Regions from separate parts of the Bacillus sp. DX3.1 genome, predicted to be linked through region 1. Evidence: riboswitches for the same ligand, from Rfam matches in the RefSeq annotation. Region 1 holds a riboswitch; the other holds the start of a gene.

The links. Region 1 has a riboswitch for thiamine pyrophosphate ahead of thiC (phosphomethylpyrimidine synthase ThiC). Riboswitches for the same ligand answer to the same signal wherever they lie in the genome.
Region 2: another riboswitch for thiamine pyrophosphate. It lies ahead of thiM (hydroxyethylthiazole kinase); the one in region 1 lies ahead of thiC (phosphomethylpyrimidine synthase ThiC).

What each region holds. Positions count from the first base shown of each region.
Region 1 covers NZ_CP128153.1:4,831,488-4,839,066, forward strand. Annotated here, with positions in the region: gene thiC (phosphomethylpyrimidine synthase ThiC) at 15-1,775, opposite strand; TPP riboswitch at 2,115-2,228, opposite strand; one part of gene QRE67_RS24360 (IS3 family transposase) at 2,499-3,457, opposite strand; one part of gene QRE67_RS24360 (IS3 family transposase) at 3,457-3,829, opposite strand; partial or broken gene QRE67_RS24365 (N-acetylmuramoyl-L-alanine amidase family protein) at 4,071-4,748, shown strand; gene lldP (L-lactate permease) at 6,230-7,579, opposite strand, start outside.
Region 2 covers NZ_CP128153.1:493,265-500,843, forward strand. Annotated here, with positions in the region: gene QRE67_RS02435 (iron chelate uptake ABC transporter family permease subunit) at 1-922, shown strand, start outside; gene QRE67_RS02440 (iron ABC transporter ATP-binding protein) at 916-1,674, shown strand; gene QRE67_RS02445 (siderophore ABC transporter substrate-binding protein) at 1,907-2,854, shown strand; TPP riboswitch at 2,961-3,070, shown strand; gene thiM (hydroxyethylthiazole kinase) at 3,145-3,954, shown strand; gene thiE (thiamine phosphate synthase) at 3,970-4,623, shown strand; gene ilvA (threonine ammonia-lyase) at 4,883-6,091, shown strand; gene QRE67_RS02465 (anaerobic C4-dicarboxylate transporter family protein) at 6,176-7,489, opposite strand.

The DNA.
Region 1 (7,579 bases):
TTGAACACGTACTATTATTGATATAAATGACTACCTGTTTCTTTAAATTGTTCTGCTTTTTCTTTCATGCCTTGCTCAATTGCTTCTGTTGTTTCTAAATCATTCTCTTTTGCATATTCACGAATGTCATGTGAAATTTTCATACTACAGAACTTCGGACCACACATCGAACAGAAATGCGCAGTTTTTGCGCCTTCTGCTGGCAATGTTTCATCGTGATACTCTATTGCTCTCTCAGGATCTAATGATAAATTAAATTGATCGCGCCAGCGGAATTCAAAGCGTGCCTTTGAAAGTGCATCGTCGCGTTGTTGTGCTGTTTTATGCCCTTTTGCAAGGTCAGCAGCATGCGCCGCAATTTTGTAGGTAATAACGCCTTCGCGAACATCATCTTTGTTCGGTAAGCCTAAATGCTCTTTCGGTGTTACATAGCACAGCATTGCTGTACCAAACCAGCCGATCATCGCTGCTCCAATTGCAGATGTAATATGATCATAACCTGGTGCAATATCCGTTGTTAATGGTCCGAGTGTATAGAACGGTGCACCTTGGCAAATATCAATTTCTTTCTCCATATTTTCTTTAATTAAGTGCATTGGTACATGCCCTGGTCCTTCAATCATGACTTGAACATCATGCTTCCAAGCGATTTTTGTTAATTCCCCAAGTGTTTCAAGCTCAGAGAATTGTGCTTCATCATTCGCATCCGCAATCGAACCTGGACGTAAGCCATCTCCAAGAGAGAAGGAAACATCATATTGTTTCATAATTTCACAAATTTCTTCAAAGTGAGTATATAGGAAGTTTTCTTTATGATGGAATAAACACCACTGCGCCATAATAGAGCCACCGCGTGAAACAATTCCCGTTACACGTTTCGCTGTAATTGGAATGTAACGAAGCAATACACCTGCATGAATCGTAAAGTAATCTACACCTTGCTCTGCTTGTTCAATTAATGTGTCACGGTATACTTCCCACGTTAAGTTCTCAGCGATACCATTCACTTTTTCAAGCGCTTGATAGATCGGTACAGTTCCAACTGGTACAGGTGCATTCCGAATAATCCATTCCCGCGTTGTATGAATGTTTTTTCCTGTAGATAAATCCATAATTGTATCTGCGCCCCAGCGCGTTGCCCATGTCATCTTCTCTACTTCTTCTGCAATAGAGGAAGATACGGCAGAGTTCCCGATATTCGCATTTACTTTCACGTGGAAATTGCGGCCGATAATCATCGGTTCTGCTTCTGGATGGTTAATGTTTGTTGGTAAAATAGCACGACCTTCTGCAATTTCTTTACGAACAAACTCCGGTTCTACACCTTCACGAATCGCAACATATTCCATCTCAGACGTAATGATGCCTTTGCGAGCATAATGCATTTGCGTTACATTTGCCCCTTCTTTCGCACGAAGTGGTTTACGATCCATTTGCGGGAACACAGGTGTATGTTCTGATGTAGCTTTCACACCATCATCTTCTGGTTTCACTTCACGACCTTCATACTCCTCCACATCTCCGCGCGTAACAATCCACCCGTGACGAGGCGTTGGAATTCCTTTCTCAAGCTCCACTTTGTATGCAGGATCTGTATAAGGACCACTCGTATCATACACGCGAATCGGCGGATTTGGCACACCGTTTGTTTCGCTTTGTGCAATCTCACGCATCGGTACTTTCATACCTTCACGCGTGCCTTCTACGTAGACTTTCTTACTCCCTGGTAAACTCGACTTCAATTCAATTTGCTCAGCTGAAACAGATTGCTTCATAATTTGTGTTTCCTCCCCTTTATCATTTCAGGCAAATCTAACTTGCTCAGAATCTCCAACCAACTTCTGGGCAATTCGATTCTCACTTCAGCGACATTTCGCCGCTTCGGCTTTTCTTGAGATCCAGCTCCAGCGGCTAGAACAGTCGGTGGCTTCGCTTCTTCCGCTGAGGCAAACTACGCCTCTTCGGCTGAAGCTCCATCCCCCTCCTGTTCTGATCGAGCCGCTTCTGCTTTACACGTGACAAGGACGAGAATAAGAACTAGTGACCAGCGCATGCCAAAATAAAAAGAGCCAGGTCCATAGTAAAACAAGGACCTGGCTCATAAAGACATAGTTATGTAAAGCCGTTAACTTCCCTACGCTGGTACGAGCCAGATCAGGTCCAGAGGGTTAAGAAGTTCTCGCACTTCTCTCTCAGCCCAGCTTGCTTGGGCACCCCTAGTTTATCACTGATTTAATTTTCAATACTTTCTCATCATACATGATAATCTGAAAAATGCAAAGAGATTAAACCATTTTATCCCTCAACAAATATCACTGAAATGCGTTGGTTAATCGATATTCTTTGTCGAATGGCCGACATATACAAAAAGATGTCGCGATGTTACAAGAAATACTCAATCACAACACACCACTTAACAGTATTCCCTATATCTAGAAACCTAGAAAAGTCCCTTCAGATCTAAAATGTACCCTTTGTAAAGGACATTTAAAAAAAGCCTAGGCAGCTTGAAGAAGATGATCTCTGTATTGCACAGGAGTCATCTTTTTTAAATTCCATTGATATCTGTAATAATTGTAGTAGATCATATATTGTTTAATTTCTTTTTTTAATTCATCTAGAGTTGTACATGCTTGAATAGAAGCTTCATCTTTAAGATGGCCAAAGAAAGATTCTTGGGGAGCGTTATCCCAACAGTTTCCTCTTCTTGACATGGATTGTTGTAATCCTAGTTTCTTAACTGCTTTTTGAAAATTAGGGTGCGTATACTGAATTCCCTGATCTGAGTGAATCAAGGCATCTTTGGCTTTCTGAAAGTTTTTGTTCCTTTTTAACTTTAGAAGAGTATCTGTAGCTAATTTTACAGTCATACGTTCTGATATATGATGGGCTAAAATTTCATCAGTTGAACCATCTTTAATGACTGATAAGTAGGCTTTCTGACCTTTTCCATAAAATAAATATGTGATATCTGTTAGGAGGACTTTACCAGGGATTCCTTGCTTAAATTGGCGATTCAATAGGTTTGGCACAACTCGATGTTCTTTTGTAGCTTTCCTAATTCGTCTATAAGGATTTGCCTTTCTAATTGGGCATATAATGTCGTATTTCTTCATGATTCGTCGTATACGTTTCAAATTGTAGACAACCTGAAATTGACCCGCCAAAGTCATTTTGATTTGGCGAGCCCCTTTCTTACGACCTTTGAAATGGAAGGCTTTTAGGATGAGCCCTTTTACTACCTCATCCTTTTCATCTTTTTGATGTCTTCGTTCCTGTGATTTCACAGAGAAATAGTTATAATAACCGCTTCTTGAGACACCGGCTATTCCACATAGGTATTTCACCATATGTTTGAGTTGATATGTTTCTATCACTGAACAAATCAGGATATATTTTTGGCTAGAAAGAAGGACTACTTTTTTAGCCCCCTTTCTATCAAACGAATCTTTTTTAACAGTTCATTTTCTGCCTTTAGTAAGTTAATTTGAGCTTCTAAGCGAGCGTTTTTCTCCTCTAGAGTCAGTTCTCTTTCTCTAGAACGCTTTGAATTTCCAAATCTAGTGTCACGTAGGCCGCTAATCCCATTTTCATTGTAAGCCTTTTTCCATCTTTTACTCGCTGCCTTAATTCTATCCATTCCTAAGATTTCTACATCAAACCCACATTCTTCAAAGATTTGTCTTGGAAACTTGCCTTTCTCTTTTTCCTCAATACATATACGCTTAAATTTATCCGTATATGTGATACTTTTTGAACTGACAGATTTAACATATTGATTAGATGATAACAGCTTAATTTCTTTCTCTGTAAAAACCTTTTTACTCATAAATTTCCCCAGTCTTTATGTTTTTCTTAATTATATACAAAAACCCTATAGGGAGACTTTTTTAGTGTCTACTCTATAGGGTACATTTTAATCTCTGAAGGGACTTTTCATTCACATAATCGCTCATTATCAGAAGTAATATTAGGCTATTAAATCAATTTTCTATTAAACTACGTTTGTCCATTTCCTTTTTTTTGATTATTACATAAGATAGCATAAAAACATTAAAGGAGGACAAGCTTTGTTTAAATTATATTTAGATCCTGGGCATGGCGGTACTGATAGCGGCGCAATAGGGAATGGATTATTAGAGAAAGATCTCACTTTAGATATTGCTCTTCGCATTCGTTCTCTACTGCTAAATAATTATGAGAACGTTGATGTGAAGATGAGCCGTGAGACTGATGTATTTGTTTCATTAACTGAACGTACAAATGCGGCAAATACTTGGCAAGCAAATTATTTTCTCTCTATTCACATAAATTCTGCGGATAGTAATAGCGCAAAGGGATATGAAGATTTTATATATAATGGGCTTACCGATTCTTCACAAACAGCAACTTATCAAAATATCTTGCATGAAGAAATCACAAAAATAAATGAACTATTTGATAGAGGCAAAAAAAAGGCGGATTTTCATGTGCTGCGCGAAAGTTATATGCCAGCATTATTAACAGAAAATGGATTCATCACGAACGTAGAAGATGCTACAAATTTAAAAGATGCAAACTGGCGCCAAAAGGTTGCAGAAGGTCATGCAAATGGTTTAGCTAGAGCTTTTAATCTAACAAAAAAGTCGAATATCTATCGTGTCATTGTAGATGGGATTCAAGTAGGGGCTTACGCTAAGAAAGAAAATATATTAGCAACTGTTCAAGATAACTTAGACCAGTCCCAAGAAATTCTCATACAAAAAATTCAATCTCAACTGACTGTTGCACCACTTGCACCACCTGCACCACCTTCTTCACTTAGCCGATTTATGAGTACAGTGGACACAAGTACGCTTTATTTAGAGGGGAAGCAACTGGGAGAAGCTTCGGGGATGCGAGATGATATCGTGGTGTTAGACTTTGGTTGGCCTGAATATGTCAGGAAAACTAAAGTATACGGTACACTTCTTTTCAGCGGTTTTGGAGCGGGGAATACCTTTGCTTCGACCACGGACATCGCCAACGCGGTGAAAGCTTTTGCCCAGGGATATCATGATTATAATGTAAATGATTCACAGGTGGTCATTGCCATTGGAACAAATAATAAGAAAGGCGCTTCCTCTCAACACGCTCAAGCGTGGGCATCCATGGTTGAGCAGGTAAAATTATGGGTTCAAAGCCAGGGTTACTCTAACATCACAATAGCCGCTGCAAGCGATATGGAGATGGGATGGAATACTCCAAGAAACACACGAGCATGGGTTGATAGCTATAAATCATACTTTTTAAATAGCGGCAAACCTTTCATTACACTATACAATTATGGTGATGCAGCAGGATGCCCACCTTATGGAAATTGTAATAACGGATGGACTCAGGACGATGTCTGGTATATATCCTGGGGATCCGGGATTTCATCTCCACTTCCGGAAATCTATACCACAAATAGTGCACAGGCAAAAGAATGGGCCAACCTAGTTAAATACTCTTTCACGAAGAATCCTAGCAATCCTATGATTATCGCAGGAGTCATGACACAATACCAAGCCTGTCTGGACCAAGGTGGCTGTTCGGGGACGAACAATACACCTGAGCAAGGATGGACACAACTTTGGAATGCATTAAACTCCGACAGTCAAACCGCCCAAACACTCCTCAATCCTCAAACGCTTCGCTGGGTTACTGATATTACCTGGCAAAACTAAAATTGTGAGATTTATGGGGTTCTATATAAATACAAATTAAAAAATCGATATAAAGTGAAACTTTAATCAGTGGGGGTTTTCTTCATCCCCCACTGATTATTAGCCCTCACCAATCGGGCTTTTATGGGCAGTTTATCCCCCACCTAACTTCTTTGCTTTCTGCAGAAATTTGAGGTGGGGGTATTACTGCCCGCAAATAGCGGGATAAAACCCTTCTTTTTAGGTGGGAGAGAACATCCGGCCATGCATAGAAGCGGTCAGATCCTTTTCCTGCCCCATGCCAAGTGAAAACAAAGAGAGAAAACGAGTGCAGGTCACCTTTTGTTATCCATAGCCGCGCTATATGTCGAAAAATCAAAATGGATTTATATAGATGGATCAAAAAAATTGGAAGGATATTATTCGAGGATGAATAGTCTTTCATGCTGTGCATAGCCATCGAGTTAAGATTATGTATAAAAAAACAAGCCAGGTGCTTTCAGCACCTGGCTTGTTTTTGTTAAGTTGATGGCTATGCCCATCTAAAGGGCATCTTTTCTTGCTTAAGGTATCATCCACGTTAAATAGTATGCTTGTACATATGTCATAATACCCACAATAGTAACGAAGAATAAGCTATGTTTTACTGTAAATCGAAACAGGTCAGATTCTTTTCCTGCTAGTCCTACTGCCGCACACGCAATAGCAATCGATTGCGGTGAAATCATTTTACCCGTTACACCACCTGTTGTATTTGCAGCAACAAGTAATACTTCTTCTACGCCAACTTGCTGGGCTGTAATCGCTTGCAAGTTGGAGAATAATGCGTTGGCAGATGTGTCTGATCCAGTTAAGAATACACCAATCCAGCCAAGGAATGGCGAGAAGAATGGGAATAGGCTCCCTGTTCCTGCTAGCGCTAAAGCTAACGTAGATGATAACCCAGAATAATTTGCGATGAATGCAAAGCCTAATACAAAACCAATAGATAAGATTGGCATTTTTAACTCTTGCAATGTTTCTTTAAATGTTTCGGCTGCTTGTTTTGCGCTCATTTTGAGCACAAACATAGAAATGATACACGCAATTAAAATCGCTGTTCCCGTTGCCGATAAAATATCAAGCTTTAATACTGCATCATAAGGTGTTGGTTTATTTACAATTGGCTCTGCCTTCATAACCAAATTGTGCAGACCAGGAATTTCAAATTTAAAAACAAGACTTTCTAATGCCCCGCCCGGAACAAATAATGCTTTAAAGAAATTTTGACTCCAAATGACTACCATAACCGTTAAAATAATGAACGGTGACCAAGCCTTAACAACTTTTCCTGCTGTTAACTTCGGCATAGATGAAACCGTTGTTGTCGCCACAGCTTCTGCATTTGCCTGATTCGTTTGATAGATTTCTTTTGGCTGCCATACTTTTAGGAATAATGCTAAACAGACTAAGCTGACAAGTGCTGATGTAATGTCCGGAAGTTCCGGTCCTAAAAATGTCGCTGTAATAAACTGTGTAATTGCAAATGAACTACCGGCTACAAACAGTGCCGGCCATGTTTGTTTTACACCTTTGAAACCATCCATTAAAAATACGATAAAGAACGGCACAAACATGGATAAGAACGGTAATTGATGTCCTGCCATTTGTCCGATTTTATGCGGATCAATACCCGTTACTTGCCCCGCAACTGTAATCGGAATCCCCATCGCTCCGAATGCTACCGGTGCTGTATTGGCAATTAAACATAATCCTGCTGCATATAGTGGATTCAGTCCAAGCCCTGCAAGGAGCGCTGCTGTAATTGCTACTGGTGCACCAAATCCCGCTGCTCCTTCTAAAAATGCACCGAATGAGAAGCCGATTAAAATCACGAGTAGACGGTGGTCATTCGTAATGGAAAGAACTGATGC
Region 2 (7,579 bases), 840 kb from region 1:
CGTTGTAACAGTCATAGTCATTGGGATTTTCTTATTTATTAACTTAAATATGAATAGTTTAGATTATGCATTGCCAAGAAGAGGAAAGAAATTGTTGGCAATGGTCATAACTGGCGGAGCGATTGCTTTTTCGTCTATGATTTTTCAGACAATTAGCAATAACCGTATTTTAACACCGAGTGTAATTGGTTTAGATTCGCTCTATATGTTTATACAAACCTTTGTTGTATTTGTGTTTGGGTCGAAACATATAACGATGATGAATACGAATGTTAACTTTCTTATATCGATTAGTTTAATGGTTGTTTTTTCAATGTTCCTTTATAGATTTCTCTTTAAGAGAGAGGGACAAAACATTTACTTCCTACTGTTAGTTGGATTAATATTTGGGGTATTATTCCAAAGTTTATCATCCTTTATGCAAGTGCTTATTGATCCGAACGAGTTTCAAATTATACAAGGAAAAATGTTTGCGAGTGTAAATAATGTGAAGACGGAGTTACTGATTACTTCGATCATCGGCATTATATTGGTTCTCGCTTATGTGTATAAAGAGTTAAAACTGTTAGATGTTTTATCACTCGGAAGAGATGAAGCGATTAACTTAGGAGTTGATTATGATAAGGTCGTGAAAAAGTTTTTGATTGTTATCGCGATTCTTGTTTCGATTTCTACAGCGTTAGTTGGACCGATTACGTTTTTAGGATTACTTGTGGTGAATGTCGCGCGTGAATGTTTACGTACATACCAGCACAAATATTTAATAGTAGGCTCTATCCTAATAAGTATTATCGCTTTAGTAGGCGGGCAATTAATCGTTGAGAGGGTATTTGAGTTTAATACAACTTTAAGCGTTATTGTTAACTTTGTAGGTGGAGTGTACTTCATTTATCTTCTATTAAAGGAGAGCAAGTCATGGTAGAAGTAAGAAATGTATCAAAGCAATATGGAAATAAAAATGTCGTCGAGGATGTCTCTATTAAAATAGCAAAAGGAAAAATCACATCTTTTATTGGGCCGAACGGAGCTGGGAAGAGTACAGTTCTGTCGATGATTAGCAGGCTATTAAAAAAGGATGCGGGTGAAATCTTTATTGAAGATAGGGAGATTAGTGAATGGAATAGCAGTGAACTTGCGAAAAAGATATCGATTTTGAAGCAAACAAATCATATTAATCTTAGACTTACGATTCGAGAATTAGTCAGCTTCGGAAGGTTTCCATATTCGCAAGGTAATCTGTCGAAAGAAGACTGGGACCATATTGAAGAGGCCATTCGTTATATGGAGCTAGAAGATATACAACATAAATATATCGACCAGCTTAGTGGTGGACAGAGGCAACGTGCTTATATTGCCATGGTCATTGCCCAAAATACAGAATACATTTTGTTAGATGAACCGCTTAACAACCTAGATATGAAGCACTCTGTTCAAATTATGAAGGTGCTGAGACGCTTAGTTGAAGAGCTTGGCAAAACGATTGTTATCGTAATTCATGATATCAATTTTGCCTCTTGTTACTCCGATTATATCGTTGCTTTGAAAGATGGAAAAGTAATGAAAGAAGGAGCAACAAATGAAATTATCGACCCAGCTGTTTTGAAAGACATATACGATATGGACATCCATATTGAAGAAATAGCGGGCAATAACATTTGTATTTATTTTTCATAATGGAAGTTATTTATATAAATCCATTTTGATTTTTCGACATATAAGCCGCGGCTATGGATAACAAAAGGTGACCTGCACTCGTTTTCTCTCTTTGTTTTCACTATGTCTGGGGCAGGAAAAGGATCTGACCGCTTCTATGCATGAACGGATGCTCTCTCCCACCTAAAAAGAAGGGTTTTATGTCGGTTTTTTAATTTGTATTTTTAATAAAAAATTTATAGAGGTGATTCGAATGAAGAAATTAGCAATGTTATTATTAACTTTCATGCTAGCTATCGTTGCTGTAGCATGTAGTAATAATTCTTCTGAAAAGAAGGAAGCAAGTGCAACAAAGAAAGATGAAGCAGAAATCACGATTAAGCATAAACTTGGGGAAACAAAAGTTAAGAAAAACCCTAAAAAAGTTGTGTTATTTGACTTCGGTTCATTAGATACATTAGATAAATTAGGTGTAGAAGTAACGGGCGTACCACAAAAGAGCATGCCTCAGTATCTTTCTAAATATAAAGATAAAAAATATACAAACGTTGGCGGCTTAAAAGAGCCAGACTTTGAAAAAATTAACGAAATCCAACCAGATTTAATCATTATTTCTGCAAGACAATCTGATTCTTATAAAGAATTCTCTGATATTGCTCCAACAATTTATGTAGAGCAAGAAACAAAAGATTACATGAAATCATTTAAAGACAACACAGAAATGTTAGCAAAAATCTTCGGTAAAGAAGATAAGGCGAAAAAAGAAATCGCAGCAGTTGAAAAAGATGTAAAAGCATTAAATGAAAAAGCAACGAAAAATGGTAAAAATGGTTTAATTATCTTAGCGAATGACGGTAAAGTAAGTGCATATGGTGCTGGTTCACGCTTCGGTATCATCCATGATGTATTTGGCGTAACTCCTGCAGATAAAGGTATCGAGGCATCTTCTCATGGTCAAAGTATTTCATTTGAATACATTCTTGAGAAAAACCCTGATTACTTATTCGTAATTGATAGAGGCGCTGTTGTTGGCGGAGAATCTTCTGCAAAACAAGTTGTTGAAAATGAACTTGTAAGCAAAACAAACGCTGCGAAAAACAATAACGTAGTTTACCTTGATGCAAACTACTGGTACCTATCTGGTGGCGGATTAGAGTCTGTTTCTGAAATGGTGAAAGAAGTATCTAAAGCCTTAAAATAATATGAGAAATAGTGGTAGGAATTTATTTCCTATCACTATTTTTATATAGTAAAGTAAAGAGCTTGTTATTTTCATAGAATAAGAGTAAACTCTGAAGTAGCTGAATAAGAAAACACATGGGAGCTTGCGGATGCAAGCTGAGAGTACGGCTAATCTGTCGTTGACCATTTGAACCTGTTGGATAATGCCAGCGTAGGGAGAGTGTAAAAGCACATGTTAAGGCACTTTGCATACGCGAAGTGTCTTTTTTGTTGTATCTCCCAATATTGAGACAAGGAGATGGAAAAGGAATGAAGATTCAAGAAATCGCAAAAGTAGTGGAAGTAGTGAGAGAGTCTAATCCACTTGTGCATAATATTACGAATGTTGTTGTGACAAACTTTACGGCTAACGGTTTACTTGCATTAGGAGCATCACCAGTGATGGCATATGCAAAAGAAGAAGTGGCGGAAATGGCTAGTATTGCGGGGGCACTTGTCTTAAATATGGGGACGCTTCGTCCAGAAGAAGTGGAAGCGATGATGATTGCCGGAAAATCAGCGAATTCACATGATGTACCTGTATTATTTGATCCAGTTGGCGCCGGGGCTACATCGTACCGAACAGAAGTAGCAAGACACATTCCAAGTGAAGTGAAATTAGCGATGATTCGCGGGAATGCAGCAGAAATTGCAAATGTTATTAATGAAAAGTGGGAAATTAAAGGTGTCGATGCAGGAGCTGGAAGTGGGGATGTTGTAGGGATTGCTAGGCAAGCAGCTGATGAGGTAGATACAGTCGCTGTGATTACCGGAAAAGAAGATATTGTAACAGATGGAGAGCGAACCGTTATCATTCGTAACGGTCATCCAATCTTAACGAAAGTAACAGGAACGGGCTGCTTATTAACATCTGTAATGGGGGCATTTGCAGCGGTTGAAAAAGATTATGTGAAGGCGGCAGTTGCAGCTTTAACGTTTTATGGCGTAGCAGCGGAAATTGCAGCAAGCAAAACAGTGGAGCAAGGGCCAGGAAGTTTCCAAATTGAATTTCTCAATCAGTTAGCAAATGTTACTGCAGCTGATATTGAACAATATGGAAATGTAGAAGAAGTTCGTTAAGAAGGGATGAGAGAAATGGCGCGTATTAATCAACAATATATATCCGAGTTGTTACAAGTGTATTTTATTATGGGGAGTAACAATTGCCGGAAAGATCCATTACAAGTATTGAAAGAAGCGCTCGATGGTGGAGTTACACTTTTTCAATTTCGTGAAAAGGGTGAAGGAGCTTTAACTGGAGAAGAACGGGTGCATTTTGCAAAGCAGTTACAGTCACTTTGCAAAGAGTATAAAGTTCCTTTTATCGTGAATGATGATGTAGAATTAGCAATTGCATTAGATGCAGATGGTGTGCATGTAGGGCAAGACGATGAAGGAATTACAACAGTTCGTGAAAAAATGGGAGATAAAATTGTTGGAGTATCTGCTCATACAATAGAAGAAGCACGTTTTGCAATTACAAATGGTGCAGACTATTTAGGCGTCGGACCGATTTTTCCAACGAGCACAAAAGAGGATGCAAAAGCAGTTCAAGGAACGAATGGTCTTCATCGTTTTAGAGAAGCGGGTATTAAGATACCGATTGTCGGCATTGGTGGAATTACAATTGAAAATGCCGCTTCAGTCGTTGAAGCAGGTGCAGATGGAGTATCGATTATTTCCGCAATTAGTTTAGCGGATTCTCCTTATAATAGTGCGAAGAGATTGGCTGAACAAGTGAAAAAATAATAAGTTGAAAAGCAAATTTATTTGTAGAAAACCCCTTCTCGATGTGAAGAAGGGGTTCTTTTTTATCTCGCATTAACGGGCAGTGGGAGATGAAGAAACCCCCACTGATCAAGGTTTCACTTTATTAATCATTTTCAAATAAAGAATTTTGAACGACCTAATTTATGAGTAAACAGTTTTATTGTCACTCTACAGTATAAAACAAACCGTGCCGCTCAAACTAACCTGTATGAATCTATTTCGTTTCGGAGGCGACAAAATGATTTCGTTACAAAATATTATAGCCGCTCATGAAAAAATGAAAGGCATTGTACATACGACACCATTAGATTACTCAAGTACATTTAGCGAGTTATCACATAATGAAGTGTATTTGAAGCTTGAAAATCTACAAAAGACTGGTTCTTTTAAGGTGCGTGGTTCTTATAATAAAATGGTTTCTCTTAATAAAGGTGAATTGGAGAATGGTGTAGTTGCAGCATCGGCTGGGAATCATGCGCAAGGAGTAGCCTATTCTAGTAATATGCTCGGCATTCCTTGTACGATTGTGATGCCAAAAGGTGCTCCGCTTAGTAAAGTACTTGCGACAAAGCGATACGGTGCACATGTGGAGTTACAAGGTGATGTATTTGATGATGCATTAGCTTATGCACTAGACTTAAAAGAACAAACAGGAGCGAAGTTTGTTCACCCGTTTGATGACGAATCCGTGATTGCTGGGCAAGGGACAGTTGGATTAGAAATATTGCAGCAGTTAGATAATGTGGATGCTGTTGTTTGTCCCGTTGGAGGCGGAGGATTGATTGCAGGTGTTGCGATGGCTATTAAAGAACAAAAGCCATCAGTAAAAATATATGGTGTACAAGCACTTGCTTGTCCCAGCATGAAGCAATCTTTACAAGAAAAGAAAGTCATTACAGTGGAATCCACGCCTACTATGGCAGATGGTATTGCAGTGAAAAGACCAGGGGAGCTCACGTTTCAGCTTGTACAGCGTTACGTAGATGATATTTTTTGCGTAGATGAAATGGAAATTGCGAGAACGATGTTAATGCTACTTGAACGTAATAAGTTATTAGTAGAAGGATCTGGAGCTAGTTCGTTAGCGGCATTGCTGTATCAAAAAATTCCTGTTCAAGAGAAAAAGGTTGTTTCGATTTTAAGTGGCGGTAATGTCGATGTAAACTTTATTGCTCGTATTATTGAGCATGGAATGGTTGAAGCAGGGCGCTTTGTTCATATTGCAACAACGATTAAAGATAAACCAGGGCATCTACAGCATTTACTCGAAATTGTAACAAGTTTTGAAGCAAATGTACTGCATATTCATTTAGAGAGGATTGGAACAAAAGTGTTTCCAGGGTATGCACAGCTTCATTTATCGCTAGAAACGAAGGATAAAAATCATATTGAAGAAGTATTAAGTGGGATAGAAAAGAAAGGATATAATGTAGAAATTATTGAATAAAAGTTTAAACAAACGTTTGATTAAATTTTTAACACAAAAAGCACAAACCTTTTGTTATGAAAAGGTTTGTGCTTTTTGAATGATTTAAAACATGATTGAAATTAATAGCATACCAATTCCAATAGAGGCGAATGTTGCGACAAGACCGGGAATCATAAAGCTATGATTTAAAACATATTTTCCAATACGAGTCGTTCCTGTACGGTCAAAGTTAATGGCAGCAACGATTGTTCCGTAGTTTGGAATGAAGAAATAACCATTTACTGCTGGGAACATTGCAATTAGTAGTGCAGGTGGAATGCCGAGTGACAATCCGAGTGGCACTAAAGCACGTACTGTTGCAGCTTGACTGTACAGTAAAATAGATAAGATAAATAGTGCGATGGCGAATAACCAAGGTGCGCTTGTTACTAAGTGCTGAATCGATCCTTGAATGATATTTAAGTTTCCATTGAAGAATGTATCACCCATCCAAGCGATACCGAAAATTGCAACAACGGCTGTAGCTCCAGCCTTAAAGACGTTGCCAGACACAATGCTTTCTACATTTGGCTTACAGAAGATAATAATAAGGGCAGCAATTGTAAGCATGACCATTTCAATTGTGTAAGGCATCGATAGACGAACCAATTTTCCATCTACCATCCAGCCTGGACGAAGTGCTTCAAATGAACCAAGAAGAACAACAAAAACTGTTGCGAATAAGAAAAGAAGAACGGATAGTTTTGCGCCTTTTGTGATGGTGAATTTTCCCTTTTCTTCGAGTTTAGGAATCATACCTTCTTTTAAACGCTTTAAGTATTCTGGATCTTCATTTAATTCTTTACCCATTTTGCTTGCAACGAAAGCTGCTAACATACAAGCAATAAATGTAGAAGGAATACTCACTTTTAAAATGTCTAGCAATGTGATTTTATAATCAGCTAGCATTGCTAGAAGTGCAACGGTTGCAGCAGAGATTGGACTTGCTGTAATTGCTTGCTGTGAGGCGATTACGGCAATCGACATCGGACGTTCTGGTCTAATTCCTGATTCGCGTGATACTTCTGCAATAACAGGGAGTACGGAATAGGCAACGTGACCAGTCCCTGCGCATAATGTAAATAAATATGTCACAATTGGTGCGAAGAATGTAATACGCTTTGGATTTTTACGAAGTGCTTTTTCTGCAAGATGGACAAGATAATCCATTCCACCAGCAGCTTGCAGTGCACCAGCAGCTGTAATGACTGCTAAAATCATCAGCATAACGTCAATTGGGGGAGCTGTAGGCTGTAGATGGAAGACGAATACGAGTATCGCCATACCAACACCGCCCATTACTCCTAGGCCAACACCACCAAGACGTGCACCGATAAAAATACAGAGTAGTAAGGTGATAAATTGTAGCCAAAACATGATAAAATACCTCCAAAATCCATATGGTAAGATATTTTTGAATAATTTAATTTGAATGATGATTATTAAATTAAACAAATGAAAGCTTTG